Regions from separate parts of the Lysinibacillus sp. fkY74-1 genome, predicted to be linked through region 2. Evidence: riboswitches for the same ligand, from Rfam matches in the RefSeq annotation. Region 2 holds a riboswitch; the other holds the start of a gene.

Region 1 (11,193 bases), 280 kb from region 2:
CTAGGCGCTTTAATCTTTGCGATGATTTGGGCGCAAATTGCTTGGAGTCGCTTCTGGGGTTGGGATCCTAAGGAAGTATGGGCTCTTATTACATGGTTATTCTATGCGGCATTCCTACATTTACGTTTATCAAAAGGCTGGGAAGGTCAAAAATCTGCTTGGTTAGCATTAATTGGTTTCGGCATTATTTTATTTAACTTAATTGCTGTTAACTTAATTCTTGCAGGTTTACACTCCTACGCATAACCTGTGAAACAACAAGCCTTTTCGCTGTAGCGAAGAGGCTTTCTTTTCTTTTCAATATGTGTCACACCATGTACAATAGAAGTTAGAGAAAGATTGGAAGAGAGGGATCGTGAAAGTGTCAGAAAATATTTCAGTATTAGTAGTAGATGACGAGGATCGTATTCGCCGCTTATTAAAAATGTATCTGGAGCGAGAAGGTTACCTTGTTGACGAGGCAGAAAATGGTGAACAAGCGATCGAAAAATCTTTAGAAAAAGAATATCACTGTATTTTACTTGATATTATGATGCCTGAAAAAGATGGGCTAGAAGTGTGTGCAGAAATTCGTGAACGAGCAGCAACACCTATTATTTTATTAACTGCTAAAGGTGAGGAAGCTAATCGTGTTCAAGGCTTCGAACTAGGAGCAGATGATTATATTGTAAAACCATTTAGTCCTCGTGAGGTTGTGTTACGTGTGAAGGCTATTTTACGTCGTTCACAGGCATTCTCACCTACGACAAATGCATCCTCTTCAAAAGATTTAGTGGTGTTCCAGCATTTGATGATCGATCATGATGCACACCGTGTAACGGCTGAGGGCATTGAGGTTAATTTAACACCAAAAGAGTATGAATTACTTTACTTCTTAGCGAAATCGCCAGACAAAGTATTTGACCGTGAACAACTACTAAAAGAAGTTTGGCATTATGATTTCTTTGGTGATTTACGTACAGTTGACACACACGTAAAACGTTTACGCGAAAAGCTCAACCGTGTTTCTGAAAACGCTGCTAAAATGATTGTGACAGTTTGGGGCGTTGGTTACAAATTTGAGGTTGTCAATGAATAGAATATGGAATAGTGTTGTCGGGAAGCTATGGGTAACCATATTGCTTCTCGTTTCATTTGTATTATTTGTTTTCACGGTATTAATGCTTGAATTTCTTCAAAACTACCACATGCAGCAAGCAGAAATATCTTTACGTCAAACGGCTGCCACTGTGGCAAGTATAGTGGATGACAATGAAACAGCTGAATCGACTTCAGAACTATTAAAAGATATTTTACCTAAAGGCACCAATGCACTAATTGCAATTAGCCATGTAGAGGTATCCTTTGCCATGCAAGAGGGTGTCAATAAAAAGAAAATTCAAGATACCATTTTGGCGAATAAATCTTTCCGTGAAGTCTTTCAATCAGACGAACCCATTATTAAAGAAATGATGATGCCCTCCTCTACAGATCCAGAGAAAATGGAATCTTATGTAGTGCTAGGCTTCCCCTTGAATGTAGAAAATGCTGTACATGGAGCAGTTTTCATCTATCAGAGCCCCGATGCTCTACATAAAACGTCCAAGGAAACGACGAAAATTGTCTTTTTGGCAGCTTTCATAGCATTTGTCTTGACGACATTTTTTGCGTTCTTCTTGTCTTCTCGTATAACTTCACCACTTAGAAAAATGCGTGAACTGGCATTTGAAATTGCAAAGGGGAATTTTGAAGCAAAAATGCCTACCACTCAAAATGATGAAATTGGACAGCTGGCAGTTGCCTTCAACCAAATGGGTCGTCAATTAAAGCATAATTTAGAGGTTATCAATCAAGAAAATGAACAGCTATCAAATATTTTGACATCCATGACAGATGCAGTGATTACGTTTAATCGTGACCGTACAATATTATTAAGTAATCCACCAGCAGAACGTCTAATGCAAAAATGGTTTGTAAATAAAGGCTCACAAAGTGCTAAACCAATACCGCCAGAGCTTTATCATATGCTGGACCATGTACTCATGTTTGAGGATAAGCTAGAAGAGGAAATTGAAATGGATGGAAATTATTATACTTTTACAATTAGCCCTCTTTATAGTGGAGAAATCATTCGAGGGGCAGTCGCGGTTATTCGTGATATGACAGAACAACATCGCCTAGAAAAACTTAGATCTGATTTTATTGCGAACGTCTCTCATGAATTGCGTACTCCTATCGCCATGCTTCAAGGTTATTCTGAAGCATTGATGGATGATGATTTTATTCAAGATCAGGAAGAACGTAATGAAATTACAAAAATTATTTATGATGAATCCAAACGAATGGGTCGCCTTGTCACTGATTTATTAGATTTAGCACGCATGGAATCGGGGCATATGACGCTCTATAAAGATGAATTACCGATTAATTCTACATTTGAACGTATTACTCAAAAATTTGCACAGGTGGCAAAAGAGAAGCATGTTCATCTACTATTCGATAGTGAATTTAATGACGACGCTATGATTAATATAGATGAGGATCGTATCGAGCAAGTACTCACGAATTTAGTCGACAATGCATTAAGACATACAGATGAGGGGTCTGTCACGGTAAAAGTAGAAAAGGAGCCAACATTTGCTAAAATTTCTGTTCAAGATACAGGACATGGTATTCCTCAAGATGATTTACCTTATGTCTTTGAACGCTTTTATAAAGCGGATAAGGCACGTACTCGATCTAAGGGTGGTACGGGACTTGGCTTAGCCATTGCACGAAATATTGTAAAGGCACACTCAGGAAATATTATGGTAGATAGTGTGCTTAAGGAAGGTACAACCTTCACATTTTATTTACCGTTCGATTAATAACAGGGTTTTGTTATTAGTTGGCTGTAACTTCTGCGAAAGTAAGACGACAAATAATATAGAACGGGGGTGGAGTGCATTGAATGACTCCGTGTTCCATCGACTTTACGATGCCTATCATCAAGACGTGTTCCAGTTTCTAATCTATCTAGTAAAAAACCGTACACTTGCTGAGGATTTAGCGCATGAGGTTTATGTAAGAGTATTGCGCTCATATGATCAATTTGCAGGCAATAGTAGTGAGAAAACATGGCTTTTTGCAATAGCCAAAAATGTTGCGATTGATCATTTTAGAAAGCAAGCTGTTCGTCAGAAGCATTCGCTTGATTTCTTTGACTGGGAAACGGAACAGCTCCATTCAAACACACCATCACCGGAGGAAATGCTACAGGCCAGTGATGAATTTATGCAAGTAGCGTCAGTATTAGAAAACTGTACTGGCGACCAAAAAATGGTCATTATTATGCGTTATTTCCAGGATTTATCGATAGCAGAAACGGCGCAAATACTTGATTGGACAGAAGCAAAGGTAAAAACAACCCAGCATCGAGCCATTAAATTTTTAAGGCAACAGCTACAGCCGATCAGAGAACAGGAGGCGAAACGGCAATGACACATAAGCCATTTGATGATGAGCAGCTTGAACATGTACTGAACAATGCCCCTAAGCTTTCTGACCACCGTTCGAAAGAAGATATATTAAATCGGTTAATGGCAGATGCTCGCTTGCAAGATAATATCCACCTTCAAGAAGCTATGCAAGAACCTATAGAAGATGAACCATCTCAACAGGAAGATCCTATCATTAAAAAGCCTGCGACAAAATCGAAGGTACGTAATATGCAGATTTTTATGAGTGTAGCCGCAGTCTTTGTGCTAACAATACTCGTTGGCACAGTATGGAAGAATAATCAAGGTGAACAAAAAGATCAAGCGAGTATGCCTGAAACAGCTCAGTATTCTACGATGCAAGATGATTCAGCGGCAAAGGAAGCGGCAACGCAGGATGAAATGCTGGATTCCAAAAGTATTGTCGCGGAGCATGAGCGCATTTTATCTTTACGTACCTCTGTCTACGAGGAGGATGTAAAGGATGCTGTCGTTTTCCGTATTGGTTTGGCAGGACGCGATGCGGAAAGTGTTCCTATGACGTATGTTATCCCAAATGAACGTGTGGCTACTGATTTTGGAGGAGAGAAGCCTTCTACCTTACGGATGTATGAAAAGTATGCTCCGCAAATTGACGAGGAGGCTAAAGGGTTTACAGAGTATCATCCTTATAAAGGTGAGCTGAAGGAGAAGGATGATAAGCTCATCCATGTCTTGCCAAAGGAAAATGACTATGATGTTGCCTCTGCTACAGTTAATGAATACAAAGGCACAATGGAAGATACCTTCTCGGACTCTGAATATTCCGAAGTAGAAATACAAAATGAAGATGGAACACCCTATGAGTTTTCTCAAGAAGGTGAGCCAAATCAAGCGATGTCTTTAACTAATGCCAAGCGTTATAATTATTACTTGTACCAAGATACTAATGGTGCAGAATATTTATCACCAGATTTCCGTCAAACTTTTGAGACAGTTACAGAAGCACTTACACAGATGAAAAATAAAAATGATGATGTCTATACATCCGTTGTGCCTGAAAATGTGACATACACAGTCAAAGAACAAGAGGAAGGTGTAGTTGTTACCTTTGATATTCCGCTTGATTTAACATCTATGGAACCAATACGAGCAACTCAATTAATTGAGGCCATGATGTTGACTGCTGCTAGCTTTAATCAGCAGCTACTTTTAGATAATGTTGTGCAAGAAAGCTGGGAAGGGTTTGATTTGAAGGGTTATTTACCAAAGCCAGTGGGACCAAATAAACAATTTTTACCATAGTCGAAGGAAGAATAAAAAAGAGAGGCATTCCCATATAGCGGGAATGCCTTTACTGTTTATAAAACATAGCAATTTAATCGGATTTTTTTGAGCAGAACTATTTACTTTTACTTCATAATTCATTATAGTAAAGCTGTAGTATAAAATAATATGATTCATCTTCGGGGCAGGGTGAAAATCCCGACCGGCGGTAATAGAGTGGTAAATCGCTAGTGAATTTATTCATTAGCTCGATTGATTTATTTTTAACTCTTCAGCCCGCGACCTGTGCGAATTTTCGCATGGCTGACTTGGTGGAATTCCAAGGCCGACAGTTAAAGTCTGGATGGGAGAAGATGAAGGTACGATCGTCATTCATTGTCATGAAATAAACTATGACCGAGCGCTTTTTTGTATGGCTTATTTAACGGTGCTCAAAAATTAGTTGATGAGGACGTTTATTCGTTATGCCTTTCTCCCTTATGCTTTATTAAACGCATAAGGGTTTTTTCATGAAACAATTGAAAGATCGTCACCTTTCTTCTTGCGAGATTGAATCAGCAAAGAGGAGAGAGCTTTCTATGAAGAAAAATGTCAAACTTCAATCGTTTATTACGATTGGCATGCTGAGCAGTATTTCGTTTTTATTAATGCTTTTTAATTTCCCAATTCCACCATTCCCAGCATTTTTAGAAGTGGATTTCAGTGATATGCCTGCCTTACTTGCAGCAATCACGATGGGACCTGTAGCTGGTATTTTAGTAGAGTTGTTTAAAAATGTGTTGGATTGGATTTTCTCAGGCACTCCAACAGGCGTTCCCGTAGGGCATATGGCTAATTTTGTAACAGGTATTTTATTTATATTGCCAGTAAGCTTTATTTTTAATCGCTTTAAAACAATTGCTGGTCTTGTTGGAGGTTTAGCAACGGGAACAGTTGTGATGGCAGTAGGAATGAGTATTTTAAACTATGCTGTATTTTTACCAATGTACACTTACTTTTTAGGTATGGAGCCTGTTGTAGGTGATTCATTATATAAAATGATTGTCGCTGGTATTTTACCATTTAATATTGTCAAAGGAATTTTATTAACGGGTATTATGGCGTTATTATTTACAACAATGCGTAAATGGATTGACCGCCAGCGTTCTATGTATATAACAAAATAAATTGTACTAAACCTTGAGTGAAGAACTCGAGGTTTTTTTTATGAGATGAAATGGTGGAAGGAAAATAGAAAAAGGTAATAGGTTGTCGAGATATCACTAGTTCTTTTTTAGTAATACCTAGTCGAGAACTCTATTTTCATGTAGAATTAGAGATGAGTTTAGAATGTTTGAGGAGTTTGAAGAGATGAGTGGAAAAAAAGGACAGTGGTCTAGTAAGTTAGGATTTATTTTAGCATCAGCGGGTGCTGCAATTGGACTAGGAGCGATTTGGAAGCTCCCGTATGTAACTGGGCAAAGTGGTGGAGGCGCGTTTTTCTTAATATTTGTGCTATTTACATTATTAATTGGGCTCCCGATGCTATTATCTGAATATATATTAGGGCGAGGTACGCAGTCTGAGGCAATCACTGCCTATAAAAAAATTGCTCCTACAAAGCAGGGGTGGGCATGGATTGGCCGAATGGGTGTTCTCGGATGTTTTTTATTACTAACATTTTATAGCGTTGTCGGGGGCTGGATTTTTATTTATAGTGGGCTAGGATTAACAGGTGCTGTCATTGACCCAGCTATTGATCCTGCAGAGCTATTTGGAAAAATAATTGGTACACCTTGGATTACGCTTGTAGGTTTAGCTTTGTTTACATTAGCAAATGTACTTGTTATTTCATTAGGAGTCCAAAATGGTATTGAAAAGGCAAATAAATGGATGATGCCATTGCTCTTTATTATGTTCATTGTCCTTGTGATACGTGCTGTCACATTAGATGGCGCCATGGAAGGGATAAAATTCTTTTTATGGCCTGATTTCTCGAATATTACAGGGAAATCTATATTAGAAGCTTTGGGGCAATCATTTTTTGGATTAGCAGTAGGATTTTCTTGTCTTGTTACATACAGTTCCTACCTCAAAAAAGATGTAAGTCTTCCGAATTCGGCAGGCTCCGTAGTTATGCTGACGGTACTGGTTTCATTTTTAGCCGGACTAGCCATTTTCCCGGTTGTTTTTGCTTTTGATTTAGAGCCGGCAGCTGGGCCGGGCTTATTATTTATGGTGCTACCAACAGCATTTAGCCAGATGCCGTTTGGGGAAGTATTTTTAGCGATGTTTTTATTATTGTTCTTATTTGCCACATTAACGTCTTCGTTTAGTTTATACGAGATTATTGTAGCGGCATTGATGGAAAATAGTCAAAAAACACGTCTTGTATGGACTTCATGTCTTGGTGTAGTCGTATTTCTCGCAGCCATTCCAGCATCCCTTTCCTCTAGCTTGTTAGCTGATGTATCGGTTTTTGGAAAGAACATATTTGATGCAACTGACTTTTTAGTATCTAACTTAATGCTACCATTGGGGAACTTGTTTATTGCTATTTTTATTGCCTATGTAGTGGATAAGGAATTTGTAAGAAGAGAACTGTTAATGGGAAGTCATATGGGACAGGGATATTATTCAGCCTACAGATTGTTAATGTTGATTATAGTACCTGTTGTCATTCTGGTAGTGTTCGTTAATATGCTTTTACAATATTAAAAAATAAAATATAAATTAGGTGTATCCATTTAGTAAATGGGTACGCCTTTTTTATGTATCGAAAATCAAGATGAATATATTCTAAAAAAACGATGTTATAAAACCTTACATGAATGTTGCTAAATTTTAAAAAATGATGTATTTTTAAAACAGTCATAAAAAAGTTGTGTTAATTAAATTTACATTGGAGTGGTGGAAAATGAAACATTATACAAAAGAAGGTATTATACGCCGAGTGAAGGAAGAAAATGTGAAGTTTATTCGCCTACAATTTACTGATATATTAGGTACGATTAAAAATGTAGAGATACCTGTGAGCCAATTAGAAAAGGCATTAGACAATAAAGTCATGTTTGATGGTTCTTCGATTGAAGGTTTTGTACGTATAGAGGAATCAGATATGTATTTAAGACCAGACTTTAATACATTTGTAATTTTTCCTTGGACAGCTGAAAAAGGTAAGGTGGCACGCTTTATTTGCGATATTGCAAGACCAGATGGAACACCTTTTGAAGGGGATCCACGATCTAATTTGAAGCGCGTTTTAAAGGAAATGGAGGAGTTAGGCTTCACTTCTTTTAACTTGGGACCAGAGCCAGAATTTTTCCTTTTCAAGCTGGATGAAAAAGGGCATCCGACACTTGAACTAAATGACAGCGGAGGATATTTTGACTTAGCTCCGACAGATTTAGGGGAGAATTGTCGCCGTGATATTGTTTTAGAACTGGAGGGGATGGGCTTTGAAATTGAAGCTTCTCACCATGAAGTTGCACCTGGACAGCATGAAATTGACTTTAAATATGCTAGCGCCATCGAAGCATGCGATAATATTCAAACATTTAAATTAGTCGTAAAAACGATTGCTGCACAGCATGGGCTACATGCAACATTTATGCCTAAGCCACTATTTGGAGTTAACGGCTCTGGCATGCATTTTAACCTATCGTTATTTGAAGGGGATAAAAATGCCTTCTATGACGAACACGCAGAACTTCAATTAAGCGCAACAGCTCGTAGCTTTATGGCAGGTATTATCCAGCATGTACATGGCTTTACTGCTATCACGAATCCACTGGTTAATTCTTATAAACGATTAGTTCCAGGCTATGAGGCCCCATGCTATGTTGCATGGTCTGCTCAAAACCGTTCGCCACTTATTCGTATTCCAGCAGCTCGAGGATTATCAACACGTATTGAGTTACGTTCAGTTGATCCTGCAGCAAATCCTTATTTAGCAATGGCTGTAATCTTAGCATCTGGACTTGACGGCATACGGAAAGATTTAACGCCTCCAGCAGCGGTAGATCGAAATATTTATAAAATGACAGGTCCAGAGCGTGAATTAAATGGTATTGATAGTCTACCATCTTCATTGGAACACGCATTAATTGAATTAGAAATGGATGCAGTTGTACGAGAAGCTCTAGGTGATCATATTTATGAAAAGTTTAATAGAGCCAAAGAAATAGAATGGGATAAATACCGTACACGGGTCCATAACTGGGAGCGTGAGGAATATTTAACGATGTACTAAAAAATATTGGAGCTTATTTTGCTCCAATATTTTTTTACTGACTTTGATACCCTTTTGAACTATCATGAAAGAAAAGGGGTGTGGGCAATGACACAAACGACTCAAGTTGTGACAATCCAAAACAACGATATTGTGCAATTTGAACATGATATTAATCGGGCTTTATTAGATTTGAGTTACTTTTTCATACTTGATATCAAGTACAATACCCTCTATATCGGCGAACAGACGGTCATCCATTCTGCCTTAATTATTTATCAGCATCAAGAAGAGAACAGCCAATAATTTTATATGAAAAAAATCGGTCATGTCGAGAGGCGTGACTTTTTTTATTGACATAAACATAAGAGAAATGGTCGATCTTTTAGGAATGTTAATGGTAGTAGTGCGACCTCATCTTTAGATTTCCATGCAATATCATACATTAATTTATTCAAGATTAAGAAGGGTCATTTGTCCGCCAATTATGATGGCTTCAAAGTAACAGACTTCTACAGCTGCATTAGATTTATCATCGATACTACCTGTAGCCTAATTCTTCGTATACTTCATGATTACAACATGCTTGGAAATTTCCCATTGCCCCCTTTTCATCTGAATTCTTTTCTTCCTCATTTGGTAAGATACGATGATGACACTCCTTGATTTAAGGACAAATAAAGGCCTTGTCCGTTATTATAAATATAATGGTTGTTTTTCGATAGTTAGTACAATGGATTTTAGTGGAGAAAGAGCGAAAATCGTATGTAAAGTAACGAAAATAGAAGGAGTGTTAGTGATGAAAAACTGCTTCTACACATACCTGTCCAAAGTTAGCATAAAAAGACAGGCTGGAAAGCATTAACTATTTTAAGATGGTATCAGGGAGTGAGAGCAATGAGTTGGATTGAGTCGATTCAAAAAGCCATTAATTTTATGGAAGATCATTTATTAGAAAACATAACGATTGAACAGATTGCACAGGAGGTTAATTCATCTGTCTTCCATTTTCAGCGAACGTTTGCGATTTTAACGGATATGTCCATTGCGGATTATCTACGACGGAGGAGATTAACATTAGCGGCTCAGGAATTAATGGATACAGATCAAAAAATAATCGATCTCGCCTACAAGTATGGCTATGAAACTCCTGAAGCTTTTACAAAAGCGTTTCGTAAACAGCATTATGTAACGCCGAGTGAAGCGAGAAAGAGGCAAGGACCACTAAAATCATACAATCGCCTGGTGATTCAGGTAAGCTTGAAGGGAGCAGAACCAATGAAGTATAAAATCGTAGAAAAAGATAAGTTTCAAGTTGTTGGGGTGAAAAGAACGTACAACTGCCAAGACGGAGAAAACACTCGGGAAATTCCATTGTTTTGGCAGGAAATCAATGAGAGTGGCTTCGATCATCAGCTATATCAATTAAATAATGGCAACATCAATGGAGTATTAGGTGTTTGTGTACCAAATACAAACCAAGGACAACAGGGCTTCATTGATTACTGGATTGCTACAAATCATGTAGGTGATGTGGGAGAGGATCTATTAACGATGGAAGTACCTGCATCAAAGTGGGTTGTGTTTGAGGTGCACGGGCCAATGCCAGATGCTATGCAAAATACGTGGAAACAAATATATTCAGAGTGGTTCCCCTCCAATCCATATGAGCCAGCAGGAACGGCTGAGCTTGAAGTGTACCCAGAAGAGGATGCGTATAGCCCGGATTCATACTCAGAAATTTGGATTCCAATTAAATAGCGTTAAAGTAATAAAGCCAAGAATGCTAAACGAGTGCATTCTTGGCTTTACTTATGCGCGAAAGGAAAACTATTCTTTTTTTAGATACCGTAAAGATGTAAATGAAATATATGTTTTGAGATTAACGTTTTTATTTTTATCGTACTATATTTTGATGAGGGGGTTAACGATAAGAGATATGATTCAAAACAAACGTGTAGAAATTTCTAAAAATGAAGCACGGCAATTTTGGAAGATGGGGAAAGTCGCGTATGTTGCGACAGTTGATGAGGAAGGATATCCTTATGTAATTCTATTTGTTTATGTGTATGAAGGAAATGATAAACTTTATTTGCATATTGGTAATATTCTAGAAAGCCATTTTTGGTCCAATATTAAACAAAACCCTAAAATCAGTATAGAAGTAAGTGAAATGGGCGATTTACACCCAGGGAAAAAATATTCTTACCAATCTGCACTTGTCTACCAAAGTGTAGTGCTATTTGGATAAGTTGTAAGAAT
Region 2 (11,193 bases):
TTTCTGACAATCGTAGTTGAACAGCGCCAAAGCTAATGACTGACAATAAAACCGTTACAGCAACATATAGTGCTGCAACAAGAGCCGTCTTTGTCAGTTCACTCACTGACATACGGCTTGAATCTTTTACAATCGATGTATGCAATTTTATTCTCCTTTGTAAAATAGCTAATCGCTATTTTAGTAATAACTACGGCCAAAGGAAGAGAGCTTAGCGCCCTATCTGAAGTGCCGTAGTGCAAGCAATTTTGCTTACTTGCGTATTATAGCAGAAGAATAACTTGATGAACAATCCTACTTAGTCAACCAGCCACCATCGATTGGTAATACAGTACCATGCATATAATCTGCTGCTGAGCTTGCTAAAAATAAGGTTAAATTTGCAACCTCCTGAGGCTGTGCCCAGCGACCAGCCGGCGTTTCCTGTGCTACCCATTTCGCCATTTCTCCGTCACCTTCAAAATCTGCCTGATTCATCGGAGTTTGAATGGCTCCAGGTGCAATTGCATTTGCTCGTATTCCCGCTCTACAATAATCTAAATCTAACTGCTTTGTATAGCCAACAATGGCATGCTTAGAGGCTGTGTAGGCCGCTCCACCACCACCAGCAACAAGTCCAGCAATAGAAGCCATATTGACAATCGTACCAGCTCCTCTTGCAACCATATGAGGCAAGATTTTATTCGTCACAAAAAACGTTCCTTTGACATTGGTGTTCATAATTTTATCCCATAATGCTTCGTCCGTATCCAACGTCTTTGCAAAGCCATCTAAAATACCTGCTGTATTACATAAAATGTCAATTTGTGTAAATGAAGAAATAGCAGCTTCATACGACTGTTCCACATCTTGTTGGCTACAAACACTACCAACCATATAGGCAAAATGCTCTGGATATTGCTGCTGTAATTGGACTAACCCTTGCGCTTCTATATCAAAACCAAATACATTCGCGCCATTTTCTAAAAAAGCAAGTGCTTGAGCATATCCAATTCCTGATGCAGCCCCCGTAATAAAAATCGTTTTATTTGTATATTCTTCGAATCTCATAACATGTCTCCTTACAACAAGAAGCCACCTCAAAATTGAGATGACTTCTCCTATTATTATTCAACTACTATCCAATCTTCCGCTAATAAATCACATACTGTAGGCGTGAACATTGTGTAGCCTTCTCCACGTACATTAATCAAAAAATAAGGATTCAAAGTCTCTCCATCGTGTTTACTTTGGCCGACTAGCTTCACATATAGTTCAGCCCCGCCCCAGCCTTTACGAATTACTTTTTCTCCTGCTTTTAAGCGTGGTAATATTTCTTCAAACGTCATGTCTTCATCCTCTATTCCCATTCATTATCGCATTAGTATACTGGATTTTCATTAGGTTGACAACAATGGGTAGCATTGCTTTTTCATCTGTACCTGCTCTGTCGTCACCTTTAGTCCATTTGCCACTAAATAGCTTGTTGCTGGATTACTTGCTAAGAAATTAACAGCTGATATATTCACCTTCTGAGCTGTCAAACTGGCTAAAAAATGCGGCAGTAATTTGACATTACTCACGTCTAATACTTCTAATTGATAAAGAATAACCCGCTCCAACTCACCCTGTTTACCCCAAACTGTTTTATATAACATATAGCCCAGCACATCATTTGCTTCGTTATAGAAAACCCGAGCTTCTCCTTGCTTAACGCTATGCCAGCTACATTGCCAAGGGACATCTTCCTGATAAAATGGCACATGAGGTAATTGCTCTGGACGAATTATTTCTGCTCGAATAGCTGATGTTTGTTCTACTCTCGCTGCATATTCCCCACTTAAAAATTGAAGTTGATCGGTTATAGCATAGCCATATTTCTCATACAAAGCAATCGCTACTGAATTTTCCTTTATTGCTTCCAGTACAGCAATTTCAACATTTTCACGTTCATAGATTGCTAGTGTTTCCTCCATTAGTAATCGTGAAACGCCTTTCCCACGATAAAAGGGTGAAATGCCTGTGCCGCCATTCCAAGCCACTTTCTTACCATTAATAATGCGAAAGCCGTTCATAACAATACCAATCGGTTCATCATGGTCAAAAACGACAATGGAGTGCTCAGCTGACAGTCCCTCCCCAACAAGTCGCTGCAAAAACATTTCTGTCGACATGTCAATTGGCACAAAGTATCCTTCAAAGCCTTTGTTCCACGCCCGCAATACTTCCTCAAATGTACATTGAGAAACTGTTTTGATATTCATCATTTCCCTCATCTCAAATTGTATCTAATTTTGCTAAATCTTCTAATGTCAGTTTTCCCAAAATTTCATACCCATGACCTAAGCCCTTAGGTTTTACAATAACGGTGCCCATACTCGAAATATCCCCTAGCCCCATATCTTTCGGAAAACTATGGCCAATCATGACTCTATTGATTCCCTTCGGTGGTTGCATTTCCATCATAGATTGAAAAGCCATTAAAATTGTATTTTGTTGAACAGTCGACAAATTTCCACCTAACATAAAGATCTCAAACAAAAAAGGGTCAATCTGTACCTGAACATTTGGAAAAGCCAACTGAGCTGTTTCAATCGTTCGACAGAAAGGACTAGCTGTGATAGGCGCAAGGATGGGGATTTGCCAATAACGTAGCATCTGGCCATAATATACAGCCTCATGACGACCTTGTTCTGATAAATTTCTTTGATACTGACAACTTTGAAATAGAGCATTCGCTTGATCTACACCTACTGTTGCAGTCCCATGCCTTGCATATAAAATAAGTCCTCCTTCTTTTAATAATTGCAGGAGATCCTTTTCCAATTCTTTCATCCCCTTCATTTTATCACTTTATTCTTTGTAATGTATGTCTTACAAATAGAAAAAAGCTCCCTATTTTTTAGGAAACTTCTTTCTTTTACAGGGAAATAAAGTAACGCTGTCGATCTCCACTTCTGGCAGACGCTCTCAGCAGGAGTCGCATTCCCTCGTTCCAATTAATTTTTCGATAAAGTACTTTATCTACCAAAAATATGGAACAGATGATGTATGACAGGCAAGGGATTTTTTTATGCGACCTTTGTTTCAGGAATTTTATGAACTTTCCTTGAGTATAGGAACTGAGACATAAAATGTGCTATTTCACCTTTTTAGTTTACTTTCTTGTAAAGGATTATTAAACTAGTGTTTACGGTGTGTAATTTTAAAGTCATATTGATTTTGTGTTTTATTTTATGTAGGATAAACAAGCATTGTTTGGTTTACAAACAAAAAATAGAGTTAATTAATATTCTAGAATATTAATAGATGAGGAAGTCCCGAGTTATATGAAAAATCCAAAAATAAAGCTTATATTAATTCTATCAACAATTTTATTATGTTTGTTTACAAGTTTAAACATCATTACATCCTATGTAAAAATTAAAAAGACCGTTGAAGAATCAATTGCTAATCAAAGTCTAGAGGCTGCCACTACCATTGCATCTTCCATCGATACCATTGCCTATCAGCAATTTTTAGATAATCCGCACAAGAATGATTATTATTGGGAAGTAAGAAGTTACTTAAATGATGCAAGGGTAAAGCTAGGTGCATTATTTGTTTATACATTACAGGTGGATAACCCAAAAGTATCAAAAGCAATGGTAATGGGTATGCCGAGTGAACTAAAAAAAGGATTTGAAATAGGTGAGGTTTGTACTGTTCCTGCTCAACAAGTAGAAAAAGCCTATCATGGTGAAACCTATGTTACAGAGGTAATCCATGATTCAGTCCACGGTTCTTATTTATCTGTTGGTGCGCCCATTAAAGATGATACAGGCAAAATAATTGGTTATCTAGGTATTGATATAAGCGCAGATACTTTAAATGGTATTAAAGGAAAAGTCATTGAAGATAACCTATTTATTTTTATTTTCAATGGTGTCTTTATTTTAATTGTTGCTGGTTCTTTTTTATTTTTACAAAGATGGTACCAAAAAGAGGTAGCGAAGGAAGTAGGCGCTACAGAAGATACTTACCAAGCAGAAATCAAAACGTTGATTACCTCGGTGTCTTCGTTACGTCATGATTTCACGAACCATATTCAAGTTTTACATGGCCTTTTACAATTAGAAAAAACAGATCAAGCAAAACAATATTTAGCATCACTGTCTAAAGAAGTACAAGCGATTAAATCTTTAAAATTAAATATTGATCATCCAGGTTTATCCATATTATTACAAACAAAAAAGCTAACTGCACAGAATCATAATATTGATATGGATTTTACCATCTCTCAGGGCGACTTTAATAAAATTAAAACGACAGATTTAATCAAGATTCTATCGAACTTAATTGACAATGCGATTGATGCTGCCAATGAATTGCCTGAGGGGCAACGTAAAATTATGATTTGTTGTCAAGCAAATGAAACACAATATGAATTTAAAATTACGAATACAGGACCGAATATTGTAGATGAGAATCAAATCTTTAAACAAGGATTCTCTACGAAAAAGCATGAAAATGGTAAAATCCGAGGGCAAGGTTTATTTATCGTGAAAGAAATTGTCCATAAATATCATGGAGATATTTCAATTGAATCATCGAAACATCTTGAAACGACTGCCATCGTCCATATTCCGTTCAAATAGCTACAAAATGTAGAGACCATTAGACAAAGGCCATTGAGAAAATGATTCTCAATGGCCTTTGTTTTTTCTCATCCTCGTACGCATAGTAATAGAAGTACAGCACGGCATAACAACTTTTTCGGAAAGAGCAAGAGATGCGGCTAGACCCCTTCCGTAATGAAAACCAACGGCCTCATGTTATTTCCATGAAAAAGAAAGAAAAAAACCTTTTGAGCTTGTCTACAGCCAAATATTAGTCAACGGTCAGACACCCTGATTTTTTTTTGCCTTTTTAGTAGCTGTTCGTGTCCGATCTTGTGGTTTTAAGAATGGTGGTCGTAGACTATAGCTCTTTGGCGATAGACGTAGCAAGGACTTGCCGATATCCCCCTTATCGTAATCAGCACTAAAATTTATATAGGGCACACCTAAAACACGCATATTTGCTGCATAAAGGATAATAAAAAAGACTGAAATAAAAAATCCAAACAGACCCAAAAAAGCTGAAAATAAAATGATGATTAATCGGAAAATACTCATTGCTGTCACAAAGGCTTGATTGACTAGTGTAAATGCAGCAATACTTGAAATCGCAATGATAACAATCATCGAAGGGCTTGTCACACCAGCTTTAATCGCAGCATCTCCAATGATTAATCCTCCCACCACACTGATTGAACCACTAATCGCACTAGGCAAACGCAAATTGGCCTCGCGAAACATTTCAAACATAAAAAGCATCATCATTATTTCAAGTATTGTCGGAAATGGTAATCCGGTTCTTGACTCGACCACTGTCGCAAGAAGAAGATATGGAAGCTGTTCTTGATGATAGGTGGTTACGGCAAGCCAAAAACCAGGAAGTAACATACTGATCAGTATTCCAAATATTCGGAGCACCCGTTCCATTGAACTAACGATGATGGGATATTCATTGTCCTCAGATGTTTTAAAGAGCAGCATAATATTGGCCGGAATAATCATGGCATACGAAACGCCATCGATCATTATTAGTATTCGTCCTCTCATTAATGCCTGAAGAGCAAAATCTGGTCTTCCCGTATAATCATGTCTAGGGAGAACTTTAGCCGTTTGTTCAATTGCCTCCATCAGCAAATCGCCATTAACGACAATATCTGTATCAATTTTTTGTAATTGTAAACGGATTTGTTCTAGCATATTCAAATTCACAATGTCTTCCATATATAACACAGCTACCGTTGTTTTAGAGCGTTGACCAATCTCTAATGTTTCTACACTAAATGAATTTGTAGGTAAACGTTTTCGTAGTAAAGCTATATTAATAAATACATCTTCAATAAAATCATCTCTTGGCCCTTTCACAACTAATTCAAGCGTTGTTTCCCCAGGCTCACGATTAGGTCTATTTGAAATATCACTGGAATAAATCAAGTGATCTTCCTCAAAATATAATAAGACGTGGCCTTTATAGACTCTTGTAATAATATCCTCTTTCTTCATGACCTTTTGTAAATAAGGAACATGAAGATGCTGTTCAATTAGTTCTTCTAACGTTTCATCAGAACCACTATTAAATAAGGATTGGACACGTTCGACTACAACGGTTTGAAGAAGTTCTTCGTCTATCATGGCGTCACAGGTTATCATATGGACGGTATGTTGCTGAAATTTATACTGTTGGAATATCACATCAGCAGAGCGTTGAAATAGTGATTTCAACATTTTCAAATTCATCATTTGTTCCATTGAAATACTTCTCATCTCCTACTGAGCCTGCTCAAATTTAGTACATTTATGAAAACTTGGACGTTTAATAAATATACTTAGGCATATTTTTCCCATGGATATAAAAATTATTCAAGCAACCAGTACGGTGATAACCTATTCAGTATGTTCTTAGCCAATCATTTTTTGTAGATTCGCCATCTCAATTGCCGATATTGCCGAATCATACCCTTTATTACCTGATTTTGTCCCCGCACGTTCAATCGCCTGTTCAATATTTTCTGTTGTAACAATACCGAAAATAACTGGCACATTGGTCGTTAACGATACATTTGCTATACCTTTTGCCGACTCATTACATACATAATCATAATGTGTTGTAGAACCGCGAATAACCGTTCCTAAACCAATAATCGCATCATATTTTTTTGTCTCTGCTAATTGTTTCGCAATAAAAGGCACCTCAAAAGCTCCAGGCACCCATGCAACATCAATAGATGCTTCATCAACACCATGTCGCTTTAACCCATCCATTGCTCCATCTAATAATTTGCTTGTAATAAACTCATTGAATCGACCTACAACTACTGCAATTTTTAAATCCGTTCCTATTAATTGTGCTTCAAATGTTTGACCCATTTTTTATAACTCCTTTGTTAGTAGTTTGTTGTTAATGTTTGGCTACGATAAGCGGCTAACGCCTCAATGGAAATCATTTTTAAACCATGATGTGCTGCATACTTTGTCAGTTCTTCAAAGCGCATCATGTGACCATCGTCTCCCATGATTTCACAAATCACCCCAGCAGGAATACTATGACAAAGCTTAGCTAAATCAATGGTCGCCTCCGTATGGCCTCTTCGCTCTAAGACACCGTTATCCTTTGCGATTAATGGAAAAATATGTCCTGGCCGACGAAAATCAGTGTTTTTTGCTTGAGACTTCAGCATCTTTTGTATAGTGAAAGCCCGGTCAAAGGCACTAATCCCTGTTGTTGTGTCTATATGGTCGATACTTACGGTAAATGCTGTTTGATGGTTATCCGTATTATGCTGAACCATTGGGTGCAGTTCTAGCTTATGTGCTAGCTCCTGCGAAATCGGCGTACAAATTAAACCTCTCCCATAAGTCGCCATAAAGTTAATCGTTTCAGGAGTGATATATTCAGCAAGTGCAAGAAGATCCCCCTCATTTTCCCGATCTTCATCATCCACCACGACAATCACTTTCCCTTGTTTTAAATCCTCTATGGCATCTTCAATTGCATGTAGCACTCTTGTCATCTCCTTATTATGTGATCTTAAAAACCATGCCGTGCCAAATAATCTCTTGTTATCATAGACTTGTCTTGCCCGTTCTTCAATTGGTTTACAATATACTTACCTACTAAATCTGTTTCAATATTGACGAATGCGCCAATTTTTTTCATGCCTAAAATTGTTTCCTTGTAAGTATGAGGAATCAGTGAAATAGTGACATAATTCGATTCAACATGAAAGATTGTTAAGCTTGTGCCATCAATCGTTATGGAGCCCTTTGGAATACAGAAACTTGTTAGTTCCTCAGACAATTCGATATCAATATAGACCGCGTTAGCGACTGGACGCTTTCGTAAAATTTTCCCAACTGCATCAACATGGCCAGCAACAAAATGACCACCAAATCGCCCGTTCGCAGGCATAGCACGCTCCAAATTAACCGGATCGCCTACTGCAAGCTGATGTAAATTTGTAGCTTTGACGGTTTCAGGCATGACATCCATCGTCAGCTCTTGATTCGTAAAATGGGTCACCGTTAAACAAACTCCATTGACGGCTATACTGTCCCCTAGCCTTACATCTTCTGTAACTTTTGAAGAGTGAACAGTGATTTTCATACTGTTCTTATTGCTTTGCAAGGCTTTAATAGTGCCAATATCCTCTACAATACCTGTAAACATTTCTTCACCTGCTTTCACTCATTTACGTAGCTTTTATCCGTCACTCTTTCTTTTCTATCCGTCTCCCTTCTGAAGCTTCTATAAAAAGAAAAACCCCTTTCACAAAGGGGTTTTGGGAGTATAAGACATCAATAAATAAGCCTACTTGGATATACATTTTTTCCATAGACTAGTATCTTATTTGTTCTTCTCCCATCCAGACTATCACTGTCGGTTTTGGATTTGCACCAAATCAGCTTGCGCTCACGGACTTTGAATAACTTCATCACCGCCGATTGGGAATTTCACCCTACCCCGAAGAACATCTTCTATTCAATTGATTGGCTAAATAAAAAACTTCCCTACAAGTTTGCGGGAAGTAGTGTAATAAATGCATAATCAAATAGACCTTTTAAATTACATTGAATTTAAAAAGCTCGCACTTATACCCTTCTCCCATCCAGACTGTTACTGTCGGTTTTGGATTTGCACCAAATCAGCTTGCGCTCACGGACTTTGAATGACTTCATCACCGCCGATTGGGAATTTCACCCTACCCCGAAGGATCATTTTATTTAGCTAGTTCTTACGATAACACTATTTAATTATATTATCTATACTTCTGTCTGTATTTTTTAAAAAAGGTGCCACCCCTTACTATAGCTCCACATACGACGCCCAAATATGACGTTGAATGAGTTTTTGATGATGCTTACTTTCTGTACATTAGGAAAGGCTTGGACACTTCGCACAAATCAAAGGATTCGATTTATATTGGCGATATCCTTCCTTCGTCGTTGTCGCATACTTCAATATCTGCCCTTGTTTCAAAGGTAACAATAATAATGCCCGTCATATATACTCATGCTTTCGGAAGAATCCATCTTTCATTTTAGGACGTGTATATGGAAGAACAGGCAACATTTGATTCTCTAACAAATAAATATATAGTCTACATGGAGAATTTACTTTTCAATACCCTATGTAGAAGTTGATGGGAACGAAGGGCGGCGACTCCTGCGGGAAAAGCGGGAAAGTCGAGATCCTGGACTGAGCGAAGCGAGGGAAGCAGCTCGACCCCGCCCGCGGAAAGCGTCCGCCTGTAGTGAAAATCAACGGCTTTACTTTATTTTATTGTAAAAGAAAAAAGACTGTAGTCAAACTCTCAAATTTTTTGAGTTTGTCTACAGTCTGAGCCACCTCTTACTATAGAGGTGGCTTCTTAGTCCTTTAATGACTTAACTTTTGAACATAATCATTATAATTTCCTGAAAAGGCGGTCACACCAGTTGGAGATAATGCTAGTAATTTATTTGCTAGCTTATTAAGAAAATAACGATCATGAGAAATGCATAATAATGTGCCATCAAATTGCAAAAGCGCCTTCTCCAATACTTCCTTGCTAAATAAATCAAGATGATTGGTCGGTTCGTCCATTATAAGTACATTTGCTTTTTGCAAAATTAGCTTTGCTAAGGCTACACGCGCTTTTTCTCCACCGCTAAGGGAGGCTATCTTTTTAAAGACATCTTCTCCCGTAAATAAAAAATTACCAAGCACTGTCCGTATTCTTGCCTCTTCCATCGAAGGGAAGGTACCCCATACCTCTTGTAATATTGTATGATTAGGATGTAATGACTCTTGCTCCTGATCATAATAACCTATTGTCACACCATTTCCCCATGCAATAACGCCACGATCCGGAGTTAATTCATGTAACAATGCCTTCAATAACGTTGATTTTCCAACACCATTTGGGCCTATTAATGCGACCCGTTCGCCTCTATATAATGAAAATTCAATATCTTCCATTAATATTTTTCTGCCCGCATGTAACTGATAGGAGAGTGCTAGGTCCTTTACCTTCAGTACTTCTTTATGTGAATTCTTATCAGTAGCAAATGTCATTTGTGCATGTTTTTGATTCTTGTGCGGCTTTTCAAGACGTTCTATCCGTTCAAGCTGTTTCCTTTTGTTCTTGGCACTTTTTGAGGAAGTAGCCATAGCAATATTCCGTTGAATATAATCCTCCATTTTTGTGATTTGCTGCTGCTGCATCGTATATTTCTTCTCCAGCAGTTCACGATCTTTAGTCTTGCTTTCCACATACTTAGAATAGTTACCGCTGTATTTTGTTCCATGAGTACGTTCAATCTCATAAATCTCATGGACAAGGGCATCTAAAAAGTAACGATCATGTGAAATAACAAGAATGGCCCCTTGATAGCCACGTAAATAACTTTCCAGCCAATTTAAAGTCGCAAAATCCAAATGGTTGGTCGGTTCATCTAACAGTAACAAATCCGGCTGCGTTAATAAAATTTTAGCAAGTGCCAGTCTAGTTTTCTGACCACCACTTAATGATTCGATAAGTGTGTCTGTCGGTGTACTACTAAAGCCCATCCCATTTAACATACTATTTATTTTTGCCTCGATGTCATAGCCTCCCTGTTGTGAAAACCAATCGGATTTGCTAGCATATCTCTGCATCACTTGTTCCAGCTTTTCAGGGGCATTTAGATAAGAAGACTCACTCATCTGCATTTCCAACTCTCGAAGTTCCTTTTCAACCTCTAGAAGCTCCGTAAATGCCCCAAGCATTTCAGTCCAAATCGTATGGTCTGGCTGCAATCCACTATCCTGTTGCAAATAACCTAGTTTAATTCCTTTCCCCCTATAAATATCGCCTTCATCATAAGGAATATCCCCTACAATCATCTTTAGTAGCGTGGATTTTCCAGCTCCATTTACACCTATAAGTCCAATCCGATCGCCACGTTCCATTTTCATCGTTATGTTAGAAAGAATGGGCTCTCCCAAGTAGCTCTTACTAATTCCATTTAATTGAAGTATCATTTTTTCCATCTCCTTATTTATTTTATCCATTACTAATAAGCTAATCGCTCAAGAAATAAATGGACATATAAGGTTACACATCACTTTTCACTCCTTTCAAACACAAAAAAGGTGCCG

What was found. Region 2 has a riboswitch for FMN ahead of ribE (riboflavin synthase). Riboswitches for the same ligand answer to the same signal wherever they lie in the genome.
Region 1: it holds a riboswitch for FMN, as region 2 does, so the genes downstream of both, ACE1MS_RS05730 (ECF transporter S component) here and ribE (riboflavin synthase) in region 2, are expected to answer to the same signal.

Annotation. Positions count from the first base shown of each region.
Region 1 is NZ_CP170173.1:1,223,522-1,234,714, forward strand. Features, by position in the region: gene ccsB (c-type cytochrome biogenesis protein CcsB) at 1-246, shown strand, start outside; gene ACE1MS_RS05710 (response regulator transcription factor) at 362-1,078, shown strand; gene ACE1MS_RS05715 (ATP-binding protein) at 1,071-2,846, shown strand; gene sigX (RNA polymerase sigma factor SigX) at 2,926-3,459, shown strand; gene ACE1MS_RS05725 (RNA polymerase subunit sigma) at 3,456-4,739, shown strand; FMN riboswitch at 4,893-5,080, shown strand; gene ACE1MS_RS05730 (ECF transporter S component) at 5,300-5,887, shown strand; gene ACE1MS_RS05735 (sodium-dependent transporter) at 6,072-7,418, shown strand; gene glnA (type I glutamate--ammonia ligase) at 7,618-8,952, shown strand; gene ACE1MS_RS05745 (hypothetical protein) at 9,040-9,237, shown strand; gene ACE1MS_RS05750 (AraC family transcriptional regulator) at 9,829-10,692, shown strand; gene ACE1MS_RS05755 (pyridoxamine 5'-phosphate oxidase family protein) at 10,871-11,182, shown strand; gene ACE1MS_RS05760 (hypothetical protein) at 11,192-11,193, shown strand, end outside.
Region 2 is NZ_CP170173.1:1,506,412-1,517,604, reverse strand. Features, by position in the region: gene ACE1MS_RS07150 (QueT transporter family protein) at 1-145, opposite strand, end outside; gene ACE1MS_RS07145 (3-oxoacyl-ACP reductase) at 295-1,050, opposite strand; gene ACE1MS_RS07140 (DUF2829 domain-containing protein) at 1,107-1,328, opposite strand; gene ACE1MS_RS07135 (GNAT family N-acetyltransferase) at 1,380-2,243, opposite strand; gene ACE1MS_RS07130 (histidine phosphatase family protein) at 2,257-2,823, opposite strand; gene ACE1MS_RS07125 (GHKL domain-containing protein) at 3,309-4,616, shown strand; gene ACE1MS_RS07120 (spore germination protein) at 4,860-6,323, opposite strand; gene ribH (6,7-dimethyl-8-ribityllumazine synthase) at 6,474-6,941, opposite strand; partial or broken gene ribB (3,4-dihydroxy-2-butanone-4-phosphate synthase) at 6,968-7,576, opposite strand; gene ribE (riboflavin synthase) at 7,603-8,241, opposite strand; FMN riboswitch at 8,422-8,547, opposite strand; FMN riboswitch at 8,665-8,790, opposite strand; partial or broken gene ACE1MS_RS07100 (IS5/IS1182 family transposase) at 8,884-9,162, opposite strand; gene ACE1MS_RS07095 (ABC-F family ATP-binding cassette domain-containing protein) at 9,451-11,076, opposite strand.